One region of the Streptomyces sp. NPDC058691 genome, then DNA from elsewhere that is predicted to be linked to it. Evidence: riboswitches for the same ligand, from Rfam matches in the RefSeq annotation. Region 1 holds a riboswitch; each other region holds the start of a gene.
What was found. Region 1 has a riboswitch for S-adenosylmethionine ahead of ACFWVC_RS27940 (aminotransferase class V-fold PLP-dependent enzyme). Riboswitches for the same ligand answer to the same signal wherever they lie in the genome.

Region 1 (5,841 bases):
GCGCAGCCCGACTGGTACATGGGCTTCTCCGAGGGCCTGATCCGCATCATGCCGGGCTGGGAGATCAGCCTGTGGGGCCACACGCTCGTGCTGGGTGTGTTCATCCCGCTGGTGGTCTTCCCGCTGGTCCTGGGCTTCATGGGCGCCTACCCGTTCCTGGAGTCGTGGGTCACCGGTGACAAGCGCGAGCACCACCTGCTCGACCGCCCGCGCAACCGCCCGGTCCGCACCGGCATCGGCGCGGCCTGGATCAGCCTCTACCTGATCCTGCTGGTCGGTGGCGGCAACGACCTCTTCGCCACCCGCTTCCATCTGTCGATCAACGCGATCACCTGGGTGGTCCGGATCTCCTTCTTCGTCCTGCCGGTCCTGGTCTTCTTCATCACGAAGCGGATCTGCCTGGGCCTGCAGCGGCGCGACCGCGACAACGTGCTGCACGGCCGCGAGACCGGCATCATCAAGCGGCTGCCGCACGGCGAGTTCATCGAGATCCACGAGCCGCTCGAGCAGTCCAGGCTGTTCACGCTCACCTCGCACGAGCAGCCCAAGCCGCTGGACATCGGCCCGGAGACGGACGAGAACGGCGTGGAGAAGAAGGTCGGCCTCACCACGCGACTGCGCGCGAAGCTGTCGCGCGGCTACTACGGCGAGGGGACCCAGATCCCCAAGCCGTCGGCCGAGGAGTACGAGGAGATCACGAGCGGCCACGGCCACCACTGATCCCCGACGCTGTGCCACCGGGCAGGGCCCTGTTCGCCGGAGTTCATCCGGTGGACGGGGCCCTTTCCCGTTCCCCCGCGCCGATAGGCTGGGGCCGAAGGACCATCCATTGCACGTCAGACCACCCGGAGTGTGGACCATGAGCGTTGTGAACCCCGCTGGAGGCGACACCGCGGCGGATCGCTCCTGGCCCGAGATACTGGCGACGCTGCTGGCGGGGAAGGACCTGAGCAGCGCGGAGACGGCGTGGGCGATGGACCGCATCATGAGCGGCGGGGCCTCCGACGCCCAGATCGCCGGTTTCATGGTGGCCCTGCGGGCCAAGGGCGAGACCGTCGAAGAGGTCACCGGCCTCGTCGAGGCGATGTACGCGCACGCGCTGCCGCTCGACATCCCCGGGCCCGCAGTCGACATCGTGGGCACCGGCGGCGACCGGGCCAGGACCGTCAACATCTCGACGATGTCCGCCATCGTCATCGCCGGTACCGGGACCAAGGTCGTCAAGCACGGCAACCGCGCGGCCAGCAGCGCCAGCGGCGCCTCCGACGTGCTGGAGAAGCTGGGCATCAACCTGGACCTGTCGCCCGACCGCGTCGCCCGGGTGGCCGAGGAGACCGGCATCACCTTCTGCTTCGCGGCCAAGTTCCACCCCGCGATGCGCTACGTCGCCTCGGCACGGCGCGACCTGGGGATCCCGACCTCCTTCAACATGCTCGGCCCGCTGACCAACCCGGCCCGGGTCGGGGCGTCGGCGGTCGGCTGCTTCGACACCCGGATGGCCGGGCTGATCGCGGGTGTGCTGGCGCGGCGGGGCACCTCCGCGCTGGTGTTCCGCGGTGACGACGGACTGGACGAGCTGACGGTCACGGCCACCTCCCAGGTGTGGATCGTGCGGGACGGGGCCGTGGAACAGGTCTCCTTCGACCCGCGCGACGTCGGCATCGAGCTGGTCCCGGTCGAGGCGCTGCGGGGCGCCGACGCGGCCTACAACGCCGACGTGGCGCGCCGGCTGCTGGCCGGCGAGACGGGCCCGGTGCGGGACGCCGTCCTGCTCAACTCCGCTGCCGCACTGGTGGCGCTGGAGCCCGCGGAGGGCACCTTGACCGACCGCATCGCCGCCGGGATGACGCGGGCGGCGGAGTCCATCGACTCGGGCGCGGCCGCGAAGACGCTGGAGCGGTGGGCGGCGGCCACCAACTCCTAGTCGCGCGGACGTTCACACGGAAGGGCCGGGGCCGGGCGCCCCGGCCCTTCCGTGTCCCCGCCGTACCCGGGGCCGCCGGTGCGCGATGTCCGGGATGCGGACCGCGACTTGCGGCGCCGGAGGTCTGTGGCAGGATGCTGCGCAGGTCACGAGTGACAGCGACACGGCCCCGGCCCGCTGTCCGGCAACCCTCCTTCCGTGGCGGGGTGCCCCGGGTGATGACCAGGCCGCAGGCAGCGAGGTCTGCGGCAAGCGCGGTCATGAGGAGTTCTTCCATGAGCAAGCGAATGCGCTAGGGCCCGAAGGCCCCTTTCCACCCTCCCCGGGCGTGCCTTGTGTGCCGCCCGGTGTCCCGAGGGCTTTCCCGTCATCCCTGACGCCCCGTCGCTTCCCCCTGCCCACAGGAGACTTCGCCATGTCCGTGCACCCCGCTGCCACCGTCCGCGCCACTCCGCTCCCCGTCCTCGGCCGCGACGTCCTCGTCCCGCTCGTCACCGGCGGCGAGGTCGCCTACGCCGCGCTCGACTACGCCGCGAGCGCGCCCGCGCTCCAGCGGGTGTGGGACGACGTGGCCGCCTACGCGCCCTACTACGGCAGCGTGCACCGGGGCGCGGGGTACCTGTCGCAGCTGTCGACGGACCTGTTCGAGCAGAGCCGCGCGGAGGTGGCCGCGTTCCTCGGCTGCCGGGCGGACGACCAGGTGGTCTTCACCCGGTCGACCACGGACTCGCTCAACCTGCTGGCCTCCGTCGTGCCGGACGGGACCCGGGTCTTCGTCTTCGAGACCGAGCACCACGCCTCGCTGCTGCCCTGGCGGGACGGCGATGTCACCTACCTGAGCGCGCCCCGGACCCCCGCGGAGGCCGTGGCCGTGCTGGAACGGGCGCTGGCCGCGCGCGAGACGGAAGGGCCGGCGCTGGTCTGTGTGACGGGTGCGTCCAATGTGACCGGAGAGCTCTGGCCGGTCCGCGAGCTGGCGGCGGCCGCCCACGCGCACGGCGCGCGCATCGTCCTCGACGCGGCGCAGCTCGCGCCGCACCACCCGGTCGACGTGGCCGGACTCGACGTGGACTGGGTGGCCTTCTCCGGGCACAAGCTCTACGCGCCCTTCGGGTCCGGCGTCCTGGCCGGCCGCGCCGACTGGCTCCGCGAGGCCGAGCCCTACCTCGCGGGAGGCGGCGCCTCCCGGCGCGTGGCCCGCCGCGAGGACGGCGGCGTCGAGGTGGACTGGCACACCACGGAGGCCCGCCACGAGGCCGGCTCGCCCAACGTCATCGGGGTCTACGCCATCGCCTCCGCCTGCCGGGCCCTGCGCGAGGCGGGTTTCGACGGCCTCGTCGAGCGCGAGCAGGCGCTGGTCGCCCGGGTGCGCGAGGGGCTCGCCGGGATCCCGCAGGTCCGCGTGCTGTCCCTGTTCGGCGAGGACGCCCCCCGCGTCGGCGTCCTGTCCTTCGTCGTCGACGGCTGGAACAGCTCTCACTTCGCCGCCGCCCTCTCCGCCGAGTACGGCATCGGCGTCCGCGACGGACTGTTCTGCGCCCACCCGCTCGTCCGCACGCTGCTCGGCGACCACACGGAACCGGGGGACTGCGGGGGCGACACCACGCTCAACGCCGTCCGCGTCTCCTTCGGCGCGGGCACCCCCGACGAGCACGTCGACCGCTTCCTCGACGCCGTCCGTACGCTCGTCACCGACGGCGCGCGGTGGCGCTACCGCACCGAGAACGGCCGCTGCGTCCCCGCGTAGCGGCGCGCCGGGGCGAGGCCCTGCCGGCCGGAGTCCCTAGGAGTCGAGACCGATGGCGAAGGCGGCTTCGAGGTCGTGCTGGGAGTACGTGCGGAAGGCCACGTGGGTGTCGGTGGCCTCGACGCCGGGGATCTTGCTGATGCGGCCGGGGATGACGTCCGCGAGCTGGTCGTGCTGGGCGACCCGGACCATGGCGACCAGGTCGTAGGTCCCGGTGACGGAGTAGACCTCGCTGACGCTGTCGAGCGCCGCGATGGACTGCGCGATCTCGGGGATCCGGTCGACGCTGGTCTTGATGAGCACGATCGCGGTGATCACGGCTGTAGGTCTCCTTGGGTCGCCCTGGGTGCGGGCTCAAGCTTAGGCCTTGCCCGGTAGCACCCCCAGGCGCACAGGAAGCCGAAGAGGAATCCGGTGATGTGCGCCAGGTACGCCACGCCCGGGCCGGACTGCTGGGCCTGCCCGGCCAGGGACTGCAGCACGAACCAGAAGACGAGCACCATCCACGCGGGGAAGCGCAGGGGCAGGAAGAAGAGGAAGGGGAAGAGGCTGGTCACCCGTGCCCGGGGATAGAGGTAGAGGTACGCGCCGAGGACACCGGAGATGGCACCGGACGCGCCGACCAGGGCCTGGGTGGACGTGGTGTGCGCCAGGGCGTAGCCGTAGGTGGCCAGGTAGCCGCACACCACGTAGAAGAGGAGGTAGCGCAGCCGGCCCATGCGGTTCTCGACGTTGTCGCCGAAGACGTAGAAGAACAGCATGTTGCCCAGCAGGTGCACCCAACTCCCGTGCACGAAGAGCGCCGTGAGCACCGAGACGAAGGGCGACCGCCCCAAGTCGCCCGGCGGCGGGCACCCGGTGGGCATCACGACCGACGCGGCGGGCACGCGCCCGTGCCAGAGCTCCGCGGGGATGACACCCCACCGGGCGAAATACGAGGCCTGGGCGCACGCCAGCTCATGGCCGGTGCCGTACACGGGGTTGAGCCCGGAGGCCGGGCCGATCAGGAAGACCGCCACGCACAACCCGATCAGGGCGTACGTCACCACGGGTCTGCGGCGGACAGGGTTCTCGTCGTACACCGGGATGACCATGCAGCGATCATGGCGGAACGGGCGTAACGGTCACACGGCGCCTCGCCGCAGCGCCGGATCCCGCCGAGGCCGTAGGGTGACCGGAACGCAAACGCGCGACCTAGGAGCAGATCCGATGACGGTTCCACTGCCGACCTCCACGACCCGGTGGCGCTGCACCCTCTGCGGAAACCTGACCCGGTTCGACGTCACACGGTCCAGCAGGGTCGTCGAGTACGTGCACCTGGACCTCGCGGGGGAGCCCAAGGTGGAGGAGCGCGAGGTGCTGAGCGAGACCGTCGAGTCGGTGCGCTGCCGCTGGTGCAACGCCGTGGACCGGGTCGAGCTGGTGGACCGTCCCGACGCGGCGGCTGCGCAGGCCTGACCGCCGCCGGGGACAATGGAGGGGCGCGGCGCGGCCTGAGAGGTTGAGGGAGGCCGGGGAGGCGCGCCGCAGAACTGGACAGGAGTGACTGGTGGACCGGACCGGCGGTAATCCGGGCCACGGCGACGAGGCGGCCGGGCCCGCGGCTACGGCTGCCCCGGACGGCTCGGCCCCGCCCGAGGCCCTCGACCGTCCGCTGCCCGAGGGCGTGCGCCATCGCGTGGTCTCGCTGGCGGCCGACGCCTTCGGCGGGCTGACCCTGGCCGAGCTGCCCGCGGTGCTGCGCCCGTACGCCCGGTTCACCCCGAGTCGCCGCGCCAAGTTCGCGGCCACCGCCCTGGCCACCGCCCTGGAGGGCGATCCCGCGTTCCGGCACCGTGTCGCCGGTCGGCTGCGCGAGGCGGAGCCCGAGCTGTGCGACGCGCTGGACGCCGGCACCCCGCCGCCTGCCGTGGATCCGCTCGACGTGGCCGCGGCCGCCTATCTGCTGCGGCCCGCGGGCTGGGCGAAGCTGGTCGCCGCCGCGGGTGAGGAGGCGCAGCGCGTCAGCGCCGAGCGGGCCGGCGAAGAGGTGCTGCGCGAACTGCGGCAGCTGAAGGCGGAACTCGACGAGGTGCGGGGCCAGGCCCGCACCGAGGCCGTCCGCGCCCGCGCCGACCTTGACGCGGCCCGCAAGGAAGCGGAGGCGCTGCAGCGGAAACTGCGCAGCGCC
Region 2 (5,841 bases), on a different contig from region 1:
GTCGAACGGGCCTCACCCACTCGGTCCTTTGTCACTCTCAACGTCAGAGTGCTAACGCCAATGATTAGCACTCGCCCTAGGAGAGTGCAAGCTGCTCGGCCGGTCCGCCGCGGGCCCGCCGGGGCTCGCCAGGGATCCGCTGGGGCCCGCCAGGGGCGGGCGGACAGCACGAAGGCCCGCCCCCTGCGAGAGGGCGGGCCCTTGATACGTGCGTTTGAGCGCGTTCGTACGCGATGCGCTCCGTGGCCGATGCGCGGCGTGTCAGCCGGCGGCGTGGCGGACCATGTCCGCCTGCGGCCCCTTCTGGCCCTGCGAGATCTCGAACTCGACCCGCTGACCTTCCTCGAGGGTGCGGTAGCCGTCCATCTGTATCGCGCTGTAGTGCACGAAGACGTCCGCACCACCGTCGACCGCGATGAAGCCGTAGCCCTTCTCCGCGTTGAACCACTTGACGGTGCCCTGAGCCATTCCTAACTCCCCTATTGCTGGCCTTTCACAGACCCGCACCTCGCGGACCCGGGTCAGACCTCACCCCCTACAGCCAAGGGGGCGTGCGCCGGAACGCGTCGACCGCGGCTGAATGTATCTGCCCGGACGCTGTCTGCAACAGGTCAATCAGACGAGAAATCCGGGCACGGAGAAAGGGAAGAACGGCTCCAACGGCCAATGAACCGGGGCAACTCGGGCGGGACATATGTCGCCAACACGACAATCACCGCGTGAATTTGGCGATAAATCGCCGACAACGACGCCCACGGAAGAGGGTTTGCGCAGAGCGTTGCAGGGAGTTGCGAGCCGTCAGGGCAACTGTACAGCCCTTCAACTACCTCTCAAGCACACAGGGGTGCCGGGAGCGAGTCCCGGCACCCCTGGCCGTTCCGCGGCGCACGCGGCTCAACAGCCCCCGGCGACCGCCGGGATGATCGAGACTGACGCGCCCTCGGCCACGGCGGTCTGCAGGCCCTCCGAGAAGCGGACGTCGTCGTCGTTGACATACACGTTCACGAAGCGGCGCAGCTTGCCCGTGTCGTCCAGGACGCGCGCCGAGATGCCGGGGTGGTCCTTCTCCAGCGACTCGATGACCTCGGCCAGCGTGCCGCCGTCGGCGGGCACCTCGGCCCGGCCGCCGGTGTAGGGCCGAAGGATGGTGGGAATGCGGACGTTCGCGCTCATGATGCGGGGTTCACCTTCGATCTGGGACGGTCGGCGATCGGGGTCAGCCGGCCAGGCCGGCGGCACGGAACGCGTCGACGCTCGGGCGGATGGTGGCCGTGGGGCGGGAGGTCGCGGCGACGGCGTCCAACGTCTTCAGCCCGTCACCGGTGTTGAGGACGACCGTCTCGGCGGCCGGGTCCAACTGCCCGCTCTCGATCAGCTTCTTCAGGACGCCGACGGTCACGCCGCCCGCCGTCTCCGCGAAGATGCCCTCGGTGCGGGCGAGCAGCTTGATGGCGTCCACGATCTGCTCGTCGGTGACGTCCTCGACCGCGCCGCCGGTGCGCCGGGCGATGTCCAGCACGTAGGGGCCGTCCGCCGGGTTCCCGATGGCGAGGGACTTGGCGATCGTGTTCGGCTTCTGCGGGCGCACGACGTCGTGCCCGGCCTTGTAGGCGGTGGACACGGGGGAGCACCCCTCGGCCTGGGCGCCGTAGATGCGGTACGGCTTGTCCTCCACCAGGCCGAGCTTGATCAGCTCCTGCAGCCCCTTGTCGATCTTCGTCAACTGGGAGCCGGAGGCGATCGGGATGACGAGGTTGTCCGGCAGGCGCCAGCCGAGCTGCTCGCAGATCTCGTACGCGAGCGTCTTGGAGCCCTCGCCGTAGTAGGGGCGGAGGTTGACGTTGACGAAGCCCCAGCCCTCGCCGATCGGGTCGCCGATCAGCTCGCTGCAGAAGCGGTTGACGTCGTCGTAGTTGCCCTCGATGCCGACCAGTTCACCGCCGTAGACGGCGGCCATGACGACCTTGCCCTCCTCCAGGTCGTGCGGGATGAACACGCAGGACCGGAAGCCGGCGCGGGCCGCCGCGGCGCCGACCGCGCCCGCGAGGTTGCCGGTGGAGGAGCAGGACAGGGTGGTGAGGCCGAAGGTGCGGGCGGCCTCCAGGGCGATGGCGACGACGCGGTCCTTGAAGGAGTGCGTGGGGTTGCCGGAGTCGTCCTTGATGTGCAGGCCGCCGGTGACGCCCAGTTCGCGGGCGAGGTTGTCGGCCTTGACCAGCTTGGTGAAGCCGGGGTTCAGATTGGGCTTGGAGGCCACGTCGGCGGGGACGGGCAGCAGCGGCGCGTAGCGCCAGATGTTGTTCGGCCCGGACTCGATGCGCTTGCGGAGCGTCTCGGGATCGCCGGCGGGGAGGTCGTAGGCCACTTCGAGCGGCCCGAAACAGATCTCGCAGGCGAAGACCGGGCTCAGCGGGAAGCGTTCGCCGCACTCGCGGCAGGACAACGCGGAAGCGGGTCCGAAGGGGGAATCCGTGGACGCGACGTCGGTGACAACAGTCTGCGCAGCCATGTCAGGCGAGGCCCTTTCTCCTCATCTTCCTCACGGCGAATCTCGCCACGAGACGGAATTGGCACCTTCCCCACCTGGACCTCGCGGTCGGCGGGAGGGTTGCCGGGGCTTCAACGGGCCGTTCCCTCTGCCCCTCTGGATGAGCGGTATGGCACCGGGCCCAGGGCCCGTGCATTTGTCGGACGAGGCGCGATCACCGCGGACATACGATGGTCATGCCTCGTGTTCAAGACTGTAACCGACGACCTCGAACCTGGTCACAGGCCGTCCGTCCCTCGAGACGGGCAGAAACGGAGCAGCGCAGTGCTCGACGAGGTGGCCGGCTGGCTGCGGAGGCGGTCCTGGACCGCCGAGTGCCGCCCGCTGTCCCAGCTCCTCGCCGCGAAGCGGGCCGCGGGCCCGCGAGGGACGGTCAGCGTGGTGCTGCCCGCGCTCGACGAGGAGGCCACGGTCGGGGCGATCGTGGCGGAGATCCGCCGCGAGCTGATGTCCGAGGCCGTGCCGCTGGTCGACGAGCTCGTCGTGCTGGACTCCGGGTCCACGGACCGCACGGCCGCGGTCGCGGCGGAGGCGGGCGCGACGGTGGTCCACCGGGACGCGATCCTGCCGCGGCTGCCGGCCGTGCCCGGCAAGGGCGAGGTGCTGTGGCGCTCGCTGCTCGCGACGCGCGGCGAGATCGTCTGCTTCGTCGACGCCGACCTGCGGGAGTTCGACGCGCGCTTCGTCTCCGGGATCGTCGGGCCGCTGCTGACGGACGCGGGCGTCCAGTTGGTCAAGGCGATGTACGACCGGCCCCTGGAGACCGGTGGCACGGTGGTACCGGCGGGCGGCGGGCGGGTCACGGAGCTGGTCGCCCGGCCGCTGCTCAATCTGCACTGGCCGCAGCTCGCGGGCTTCGTGCAACCCCTCGGCGGGGAGTACGCGGCGCGCCGGTCGCTGCTGGAGCGGCTGCCGTTCCCTGTGGGGTACGGCGTCGAGCTGGGGATTCTCATCGACGCGCTCAACACGGTCGGGCTCGACGCGCTCGCGCAGGTCGATGTCGGGGTGCGGCACCATCGGCACCAGGACGGGCAGGCGCTCGGGCGCATGGCCGCGACGATCTACCGCACGGCGCAGACGCGGCTGGCGCGGGGGCATCTGGTGCGGCCCGTCCTGACGCAGTTCGACCGCACCGCGGACGGGGGCTTCGAGCCGCGCGTCCACGACGTCGTGACGGAGGAGCGGCCGCCGATGATCACGGTGCCGGAGTATGCGCGCCGCCGCGCTGTGGCGTGACGCTCCGCTTGGCGTTCGGGTGCGGGTGCGTTTGCGCTGGTCGCGCAGTTCCCCGCGCCCCTGTTGGGCTGCGGCCGGCTGCCCCGCGCGGGTACGTCGTGGCTGATCGCTAAGTTCCCCGCGCCCCTTACGAGGCACGCTGTCGCGCCGGGCACGGCGGCACCGCGACGCGCGCGGTTCGCCGCGGCCCTCATGGGGCACGCGGCGGCACCGGAACGCTCGGGTGGCGTAGCGCACACGTTTGCGGGTGGGGATGCGTGGCTAGGCTGGCCGCATGGTCGCATCGGATGGCGCGCGGGTTCTGGTGGCGTCGAATCGCGGGCCCGTCTCGTACAGCCTCAGGGAGGACGGGACGCTGGAGTCCCGCCGCGGGGGCGGCGGTCTCGTGTCGGGGCTGAGCGCGATCGGGCCGGACACGGACGCCGTGTGGGTGTGCGCAGCGCTCGGCGAGGGCGATCGCGCGGCCGTGCTGCGGACCCCGGAGCGGAGCGGGCGGCTGGCCGCGGAGGACACCGGTGACCAGCGGGTACGCATGCTGGACATCCCGGCGGACACGTTCGCGTCCGCCTACAACGGGATCGCGAACTCCGTGCTGTGGTTCGTGCACCACCTGCTCTTCCAGACGCCGCTGGAGCCCGTCTTCGACGAGGACTTCCGCGAGCAGTGGGCCGCGTACGTGGCGTACAACAGCGCCTTCGCGGACGCGCTGGCGGAGGAGGCCGGGGAGGGCGCGGCCGTCCTGGTGCAGGACTACCACCTGACGCTGGTGCCGCAGCTGCTCCGCTCGCGCCGCCCCGACCTGCGGATCGGCCACTTCTCGCACACGCCGTGGGCGCCGCCGGAGTACTTCCGGCTGCTGCCGGACGACGTGGCGGCCGAGGTGCTGACCGGCGTCCTGGGCGCGGACCGTGCGGCGTTCCTGACCCGGCGCTGGGCGGAGGCGTTCGCCGCGTGCTGCTCCGACGTGCTCGGCGCGACGGTCAGCCGGGACGACGGCGTGCTGACGGTGACGTACCAGGGCCGCACCACCCGGATCGGGGTGCACGGGCTCGGCGCCGACGCGGACTTCCTGCGGGAGCGGGCGCACCGCCCGGACGTGGAGGAGCGCCTGGCGGTGCTCCGGGAGGCCGTCGGCGGCCCGGACCGCAAGGTCATCGTCCGGGTCGACCGCACCGAGCTGTCGAAGAACATCGTGCGCGGCCTGCTGTCGTACGCGCAGCTGCTGCGCGACCGGCCCGAGTGGCAGGGCCGCGTGGTGCACGTCGCGTTCGCCTACCCCTCGCGCACCGACCTGGCGATCTACCGCGAGTACACCGACGAGGTCTCCGACCTGGCGGAGGAGATCAACGAGGAGTTCGGCACCCCGGGCTGGGAGCCGGTGATCCTGCACGTCAAGGACGACTTCGCACGCTCGCTCGCCGCGTACCGGCTGGCCGACGTGGCCCTGGTCAACCCGATCCGCGACGGTATGAACCTGGTGGCCAAGGAGATCCCGGTCGTCACCGACGACGGCGTCGCCCTGGTGCTGTCCCGCGAGGCGGGCGCCTACGAGGAGCTGGGCGACGACGCCTTCGTGGTCAACCCCTACGACATCCTGGCCACCGCCCGCGCGCTGCACCAGGCCCTCTCGGTCTCCCACGGGGAGCGCGCCGAGGCCACCAAGCGGCTGGCGGCGGCGGCCACCGCGCTGCCGCCGCACCAGTGGTTCCTGGACCAGCTCCGCGCCCTGGACTGATCGGTCGGGTCGGTCCGGGTCAGTCGGGCAGTACGACCGACTGGGCCGCCAGCAGGGTGCGGACCGTCGTGGTCACGGTGTCGGGCAGGGGCTCGTTGCGCACCGAGGCGTAGGACATGGCCCCGTCGAAGAACATGGCCAACTGCTCGGCGAGCAGAGCGGGTTCCGCGGCGCCGGCGGCGCGGGCCTGCTCGGTGAAGTACTCCTGCAGGCGCTCCTTGTAGGAGAGAGCCACACCGCGCATGGGATGCGCGGTGTCGGGGATCTCGGCCGCGGCGTTGAGCACCGGGCAGCCGCGGAAGCCGGGTTCGCCCGAGGCGCG
Region 3 (5,841 bases), on a different contig from region 1:
GGCCGAGGTCGGGTTCCGCACCGGTGAGGGTCTTCTGGTCGCTGCCGACGTAGGCCAGCGGCGGGAAGCCGGCGGGCAGCGCGCCGAGGCCGATGACCAACTCCCCCTTGGCGGCGATGGACTTGGGCAGGCCCGCGCTGATGGCCTTCACCTCGGCCACCTTCAGCGTGGTCTCCTGGGCCGCGCCGTTGGACAGGCTGCCCACGGTGACCGTGCCGGCGGACGAGGAGCCCGCGCCGGTGGTGGCGGAGGCGCTGCTGTCGCCCCCGCAGGCGGCGAGGCCGCCGGCGAGGAAGGCGAGGGCGGTGGTGGCCGTGAGGGTGCGGATGAGTCTGCGGCGAAAATGAAGGGTACGCATGGCCGTCTCCTGGTTCGTGGGTCGGTTGTCCGGGCGAAACGGAGGAGCGGGTCAGAGCACCTTGCTCAGGAACTCCCTGGTCCGCTCGTGCCGGGGCTGGTTCAACACCTCGTCGGGCGGGCCCTGTTCGACGATCCGGCCGTCGTCGATGAAGACGATCCGGTCGGCGACCTCCCGGGCGAAGCCGATCTCGTGGGTCACGATGACGAGGGTGGTGCCGCTGGTGGCCAGATCCTTGATGACGGACAGCACCTCGCCGACCAGTTCGGGGTCCAGCGCGGAGGTGGGCTCGTCGAAGAGGATGACGCCGGGGCGCAGCGCGAGGGCCCGGGCGATGGCCACCCGCTGCTGCTGACCGCCCGACAACTGCCGTGGGTAGGCGTCCGCCTTGTCGGCGAGCCCCACCCGGCCGAGCAGGGTACGGGCCAGTTCCCTGGCCTCCGGCTTGCGCAGCCGGCCTGTCGCCACCGGCGCGGCGGCCACGTTGTCCAGCACGGTCAGGTGCGGGAAGAGGTTGAAGTTCTGGAAGACGAAGCCGATCCGGCTGCGCTGGGTGAGGATGACGCGCTCGCTCAGCTCCTTGAACCGCTCGCCGTGCCTGCGGACTCCGATCGGCTCACCGTTCAGGCTGACATGGCCGATCTCGGGCTTCTCCAAGTGGTTGATCACGCGCAGCAGCGTGGACTTGCCGGAACCTGAGGGCCCGAGGATGACGGTGACCTCCCCGGGCCGGACCGTCAGACTCACGCCGTCCAGCACCCGGTGGGTGCCGTACCACTTGTGCACGTCGTGGACCTCCACCGCGGCGGGCTGTATGCCGGTGGTCATGGGGTGGTCTCCGTCCGGATCCGGGTCCGCAGGTCGCCCAGGGCGGCCCGCAGTCTCTGTGCGGGAGTCGGCGGGACGGTCCGCAGCGCGCCCCGCGAGTAGTACCGCTCCACGTAGAACTGGACGACGGAGACGACGCTGGTGAGGATCACGTACCAGATGGTGGCGACCAGCAGCAGCGGCACGATGTCGCCGGGGTAGGTGCTGCCCATGCTCTGCACCGAGCCGAACAGGTCGAGCAGCGAGACGTAGAAGACCAGCGAAGTGCCCTTGATCAGGCCGATCAACTGGTTGACGTAGTTGGGGACGACGGACCGAAGGGCCTGGGGAAGGATGATCCTGGCGAACTGGTAGCGCTTGGGCAGTCCGAGCGCCGAGGCCGCCTCGTGCTGGCCCTGGTCCACCGAGAGGATGCCGGCGCGCACCACTTCCGAGGCGTAGGCGGCTTCGTTGAGGCTGAGGCCGATCACGGCGACGACCATGTCGGTGGCGAGCCGGGACTCGTCGAAGGTGAGGAACGCCGGGCCGAAGGGTACGCCGAGGCTCAACGTGCGGTACAGCGCGCTGAAGTTGTAGAGGAACAGCAGCACGACGATGAGCGGGATCGACCGGAACAGCCAGGTGTACGTCCAGCTGACGGCGCGCAGCACGGGGCTGCTGGAGAGCCTGGCCAGCGCGAGGACGATGCCTCCGAGCAGACCGAGCACCGCACTGTACGCCGCCACCTCCAGGGTGATCAGCAGACCGTCGACGATCACCGGCCGTACGAACCAGTACCCGAAGCGGTCCCACTGGAAGAAGGGGTTGGTGAGCAGGCCGTGCCCGATCTGGGCGACCAGCACCAGCACGATCGCCGTGGCGATCCACCGGCCTGGGCGGCGCAGGGGCAGCACCCGCTGTGCGGCCAGGGGCCGGGGTCCGGGCTCACGCACCTCGTCGGGCACCTCGTCGGGCACCTTGGCCGGCGCCCGGTCCTGGGGCGCCGAGCGGGCGGACACGGCGGTGCCGGGGGGTTCACTCATCAGGAGGCTCCAGCGGATGGGCGCACCCCGGTCGCGCAGGCGACGGTGGACCGGCCGGGCGCGGGAGCGGCCCGGCGGTACGGGGTGCGGGGACGAGCGGAACGGGGCCGAACAGGCGGGCACGCCCGCCGCGTCAGCGGGGGGTGCCGGCGTTCAGGAAGGGACCGTCAGCCTTGACAGAGCGCGCGACAGGACGCGGAACACGCGCTACACAGCGCGCTGCTGACGCCGGCCAGACCGACGGGCCGCTGCGTGTACGCCGGGACGAGGCCGTGGCGCCGCCACGCTGCCGTCCCCGGGATCGCGTACATCGCCGTCACCGTCACCGTTCCGCCCCGCGGGGGCCTCGCGCCTGCCGACCGTCGTCCGGTCCGGCCGTCATCCGGGACACCCCATCGCTGTGCGGGGGTTGCCACCGACCGGCCGAGGCCGGTCCGCCGCTGACATCCGGGACCGTTCTGCGGCGTAAGTTAGACACGGGCCGCGGGGAATGTCAACGACGCCGTCTCACATGCCGGATGCCGCCGTGAGACGCGCAACGCCTTCTTGACGCGCCGGGTTTGCCGGCCCAACACTGATGGGAACGGTCACGATTGTCAGCGCCCGCGGTGCCGTGTTCCGGCTCCGTGGGTCATCGGCCCCGGCCCGCTGACCGGCAACCCTCACATCGCGGTGGGGTGCCCCGGGTGACGACCGGGTCCCGCCGGCGCGGCGGGTCAAGCGCGGTCCCGCGTCTCGCGGGCCCCGAGCCGGGGAGGCGGACATGTCCAGGGCACGATCCGCTCTCCTCACCCGTCGGCTGCACATCGACTTCCTGCGCGTCTGCAGCGCCTTCGGCACGGCCGGCTGACCCCGACGAGTCCCCGCCCGTACCGACTCAGGGGCCAGGTGCGACCAGGCACAGGGCCTTCAGCCGTTCCGCCGCCGGTGCCCGAGGGCAACCGGGGGCCCACCATGCCCTGGAGAGTGCATGCCCGAGACGATCTCGCGCGATTCCGGCTCCGCGCCGCTCCGCGATCTCAGCTTCCGCACGTCCTGTACCGCGCTGCCGCGCACGTCCCGTCCGGACCGCTTCCGCAGCCGGATCGGTGCCGACGCCGCCGGCGGCTTCTACCCGGCCCCGCGCCGCTACGAGCTGTTCCTCTCGGCGCGATGCCCGCAGTCACGGCGGGTCTCCGTCACCCTCGACCTGCTCGGACTGCGGGACTCCATCGTCACGACGCTCGTTCCGCCGGCGTCCCCCGACGCCGCGGACGCCACCGACACCACCGCCACCGCCGCACTGACGCCGTTGCTCAGGGCCTACGAGGCCACCTGGCACGGCTACGACGGACCGCTCACCGTGCCCGCCCTGTGCGACCGGTGGACCGGACGCGTCGTCAGCAACCACACCCCTGACATCCTCCGCGATCTCGCGGGCCGCCTCGGCGACGCGGCGCGCGGACCCGTGCCCGTCCTGTGCCCCCCGGCCCTGGCCGGCGAGATCGAGGCCGTCCAGGACTTGGTGGAGGAGGACGTCATGTGCGCCGCGGAACAGGCCGCCGCGGCCCCGGCGGCGGCGGACCGCGCGAAGTCCCTGGAGAGGCTGCGCACGGCGCTCGGCCTGCTGGAGCGCCGACTGGCGTGCGGGCCGCACGTTCTGGGCGAGCGGCTGACCGCGGCGGACGTCGATCTGTGGGTGGCCCTGACCGACCTGGCGGAGGGTGTGCTCTCCCCGTACGACGGCCTCACGGCCTATGTGCGCCGGCTCGCGCAGCATCCGGCCTTCCGCGTCCCGCACGGTCACCCCGGCCGCTGAGGTCGCGCGTCCCGGCAAGGCAGCGCGGACGTCCGCCCCTCCCGTACGAGGAGGGGCGGACGTCCGCGCTGTCCCGAGTCCTGGAGTCCCCGGCGCCTCAGGCCTCCTCGGCCGGAAGGGCGTACAGCCCGGGCAGGTTGACCACGATCGCCTCCTGGGTGCTGCGGGCGATGACGACCACGGCCTCCTCCGCGGGGTCCGGGTTCTCCTCCCGGTGCGGCACGAACGGCGGGACGAAGATGTAGTCGCCCGGCGAGGTGCGCAGTCGCACCTCCTCGGGCTCCCGACCGGAGTCGTCGAGGAAGACGAACTCGGGGTGTCCGCTCACCACGTAGATGGCGGTCTCGGACTCGCCGTGATGGTGGTCGGACGACGACGTCGCGGGGGCCACATGGGTCTGGCCCATCCACAGCCTCTCGGAACCCACCGTCTTCCCGCTGACGGCGGCGAACCTGCGCATGCCGCCGGTCTGCGCGGTCCCGTCGTCCAGGGAGTCCGCGCGGATGTGGTGGAGCCGGGAGCGCAGGGGCGCCGCCCCGTGCCCGGGGGTGTCGGGGAGATGGGGGTGAAAGCCCTCACCGGGGTTCGTCAACGGCTCGCTCATGCCGGGACGGTAGAGCTGTCCCGAAAAGGATGTCAAGAAGTGTCCATTGCCCTTCACCTGCGGCAACACTGCCGCAATGAGGCGAGGGAGCGGCAGGAGCCCTGGCCGGGAAAGCCAGTTCGTGCATGATGTGACCATGCATATCTCCGCGAAGGCGGACTACGCCACGCGCGCACTCCTGGAGCTCGCCTGTGAGCCGGCCCGGCCCCTGACGTGCGAAGCCATCGCCTCCTCGCAGCAGATCCCCTTCCGGTTCCTGAAGTCCGTCGTCGGCGAGCTGCGGAAGGCCGGGCTGGTGCGCAGTCAGCGCGGCTGCGAAGGCGGTTACTGGCTCGGCCGCCCCGCCGGCGAGATCACCCTCCTGGACGTCGCGCTCGCCGTCGACGGCGAGTTGATCACTTTGCGGGGCGAGCCGCCGGCCGGGCTCGACTACCCCGGCGCCGCCTCGGGGCTGCCCGGTGTGTGGCGCCAGGTCGAGGCGAGTGCGGCGGCGATCCTCGGCGGGGTGACCCTGCTGTCGCTGCTGCCGGCGGGCGCCGGGGAACGGCCGGCCCGGAAGGGAGCCGCGTGACGGCCGAACTTCCCCCGCCCGCCGTGGAGGTGGTCGAGTACACCGACCCGCTGTGTCCGTGGGCCTGGGGTTCGGAGCCGGTCTTCCGCAGGCTGCGGACAGCGCTGGCGGGCCGGGTCCGCTGGCGCCGGGTGTACTGCCTCCTGTTCGACCTCGACGACGACCCGGCGCCCGACCCGGCCGCGGAGACCGCCTGGTACGCGGGCTACGTCGAGGGGATCAGCGCGCACACCCGGGCGCCGCGGGCGCTCCGGCTGAGCCGTGTGGCGGCGAGTTCCTGGCCGGCCTCGCTGGCGGCCAAGGCCGCGGAGCTCCAGGGCCGCGAGGTGGCCGAGGGAGTGCTGCGCCGGCTGCGGGAGTCCGTCTTCGTCCTGGGGGAACCGGCCGACACTCCCGCGCTCACGCTGTCCGCGGTGCGCGGTGTACCGGGTCTGGACCTCGGGCGGCTCTCGGCCGACGCGGCGTCCGCCGAGGTGCTGGAGCGGGTACGCGCCGATCGGGCCGAGGCGCGCCGCCCGGTGCGCGAGGTGCTGTCGGTGCCGGGCGGGTCTCCGCACCCCGGCGGTGCCAAGGACACCGGAGACGGCGGCCACCGGTACGCGCTGCCGACGCTGCTGTTCCGTGCCCCGGCCGGACATCGCGTGGTGCCGGGCTGGCGGG

Region 2: it holds a riboswitch for S-adenosylmethionine, as region 1 does, so the genes downstream of both, thrC (threonine synthase) here and ACFWVC_RS27940 (aminotransferase class V-fold PLP-dependent enzyme) in region 1, are expected to answer to the same signal.
Region 3: it holds a riboswitch for S-adenosylmethionine, as region 1 does, so the genes downstream of both, ACFWVC_RS17230 (glutathione S-transferase C-terminal domain-containing protein) here and ACFWVC_RS27940 (aminotransferase class V-fold PLP-dependent enzyme) in region 1, are expected to answer to the same signal.

Annotation. Positions count from the first base shown of each region.
Region 1 covers NZ_JBHXSO010000045.1:55,092-60,932, reverse strand. Annotated here, with positions in the region: gene ACFWVC_RS27950 (cytochrome bc complex cytochrome b subunit) at 1-720, shown strand, start outside; gene trpD (anthranilate phosphoribosyltransferase) at 860-1,924, shown strand; SAM riboswitch class IV at 2,069-2,185, shown strand; gene ACFWVC_RS27940 (aminotransferase class V-fold PLP-dependent enzyme) at 2,340-3,671, shown strand; gene ACFWVC_RS27935 (Lrp/AsnC ligand binding domain-containing protein) at 3,708-3,989, opposite strand; gene ACFWVC_RS27930 (rhomboid family intramembrane serine protease) at 3,986-4,765, opposite strand; gene ACFWVC_RS27925 (hypothetical protein) at 4,881-5,129, shown strand; gene ACFWVC_RS27920 (NYN domain-containing protein) at 5,221-5,841, shown strand, end outside.
Region 2 covers NZ_JBHXSO010000010.1:80,390-86,230, forward strand. Annotated here, with positions in the region: gene ACFWVC_RS09770 (cold-shock protein) at 262-468, opposite strand; gene ACFWVC_RS09775 (ubiquitin-like small modifier protein 1) at 895-1,173, opposite strand; gene thrC (threonine synthase) at 1,217-2,509, opposite strand; SAM riboswitch class I at 2,528-2,655, opposite strand; gene ACFWVC_RS09785 (glucosyl-3-phosphoglycerate synthase) at 2,813-3,784, shown strand; gene ACFWVC_RS09790 (trehalose-6-phosphate synthase) at 4,059-5,519, shown strand; gene ACFWVC_RS09795 (TetR/AcrR family transcriptional regulator) at 5,539-5,841, opposite strand, start outside.
Region 3 covers NZ_JBHXSO010000021.1:90,666-96,506, forward strand. Annotated here, with positions in the region: gene ACFWVC_RS17215 (ABC transporter substrate-binding protein) at 1-358, opposite strand, end outside; gene ACFWVC_RS17220 (amino acid ABC transporter ATP-binding protein) at 410-1,186, opposite strand; gene ACFWVC_RS17225 (amino acid ABC transporter permease) at 1,183-2,208, opposite strand; SAM riboswitch class IV at 2,829-2,937, shown strand; gene ACFWVC_RS17230 (glutathione S-transferase C-terminal domain-containing protein) at 3,179-4,006, shown strand; gene ACFWVC_RS17235 (cupin domain-containing protein) at 4,104-4,610, opposite strand; gene ACFWVC_RS17240 (RrF2 family transcriptional regulator) at 4,747-5,181, shown strand; gene ACFWVC_RS17245 (DsbA family protein) at 5,178-5,841, shown strand, end outside.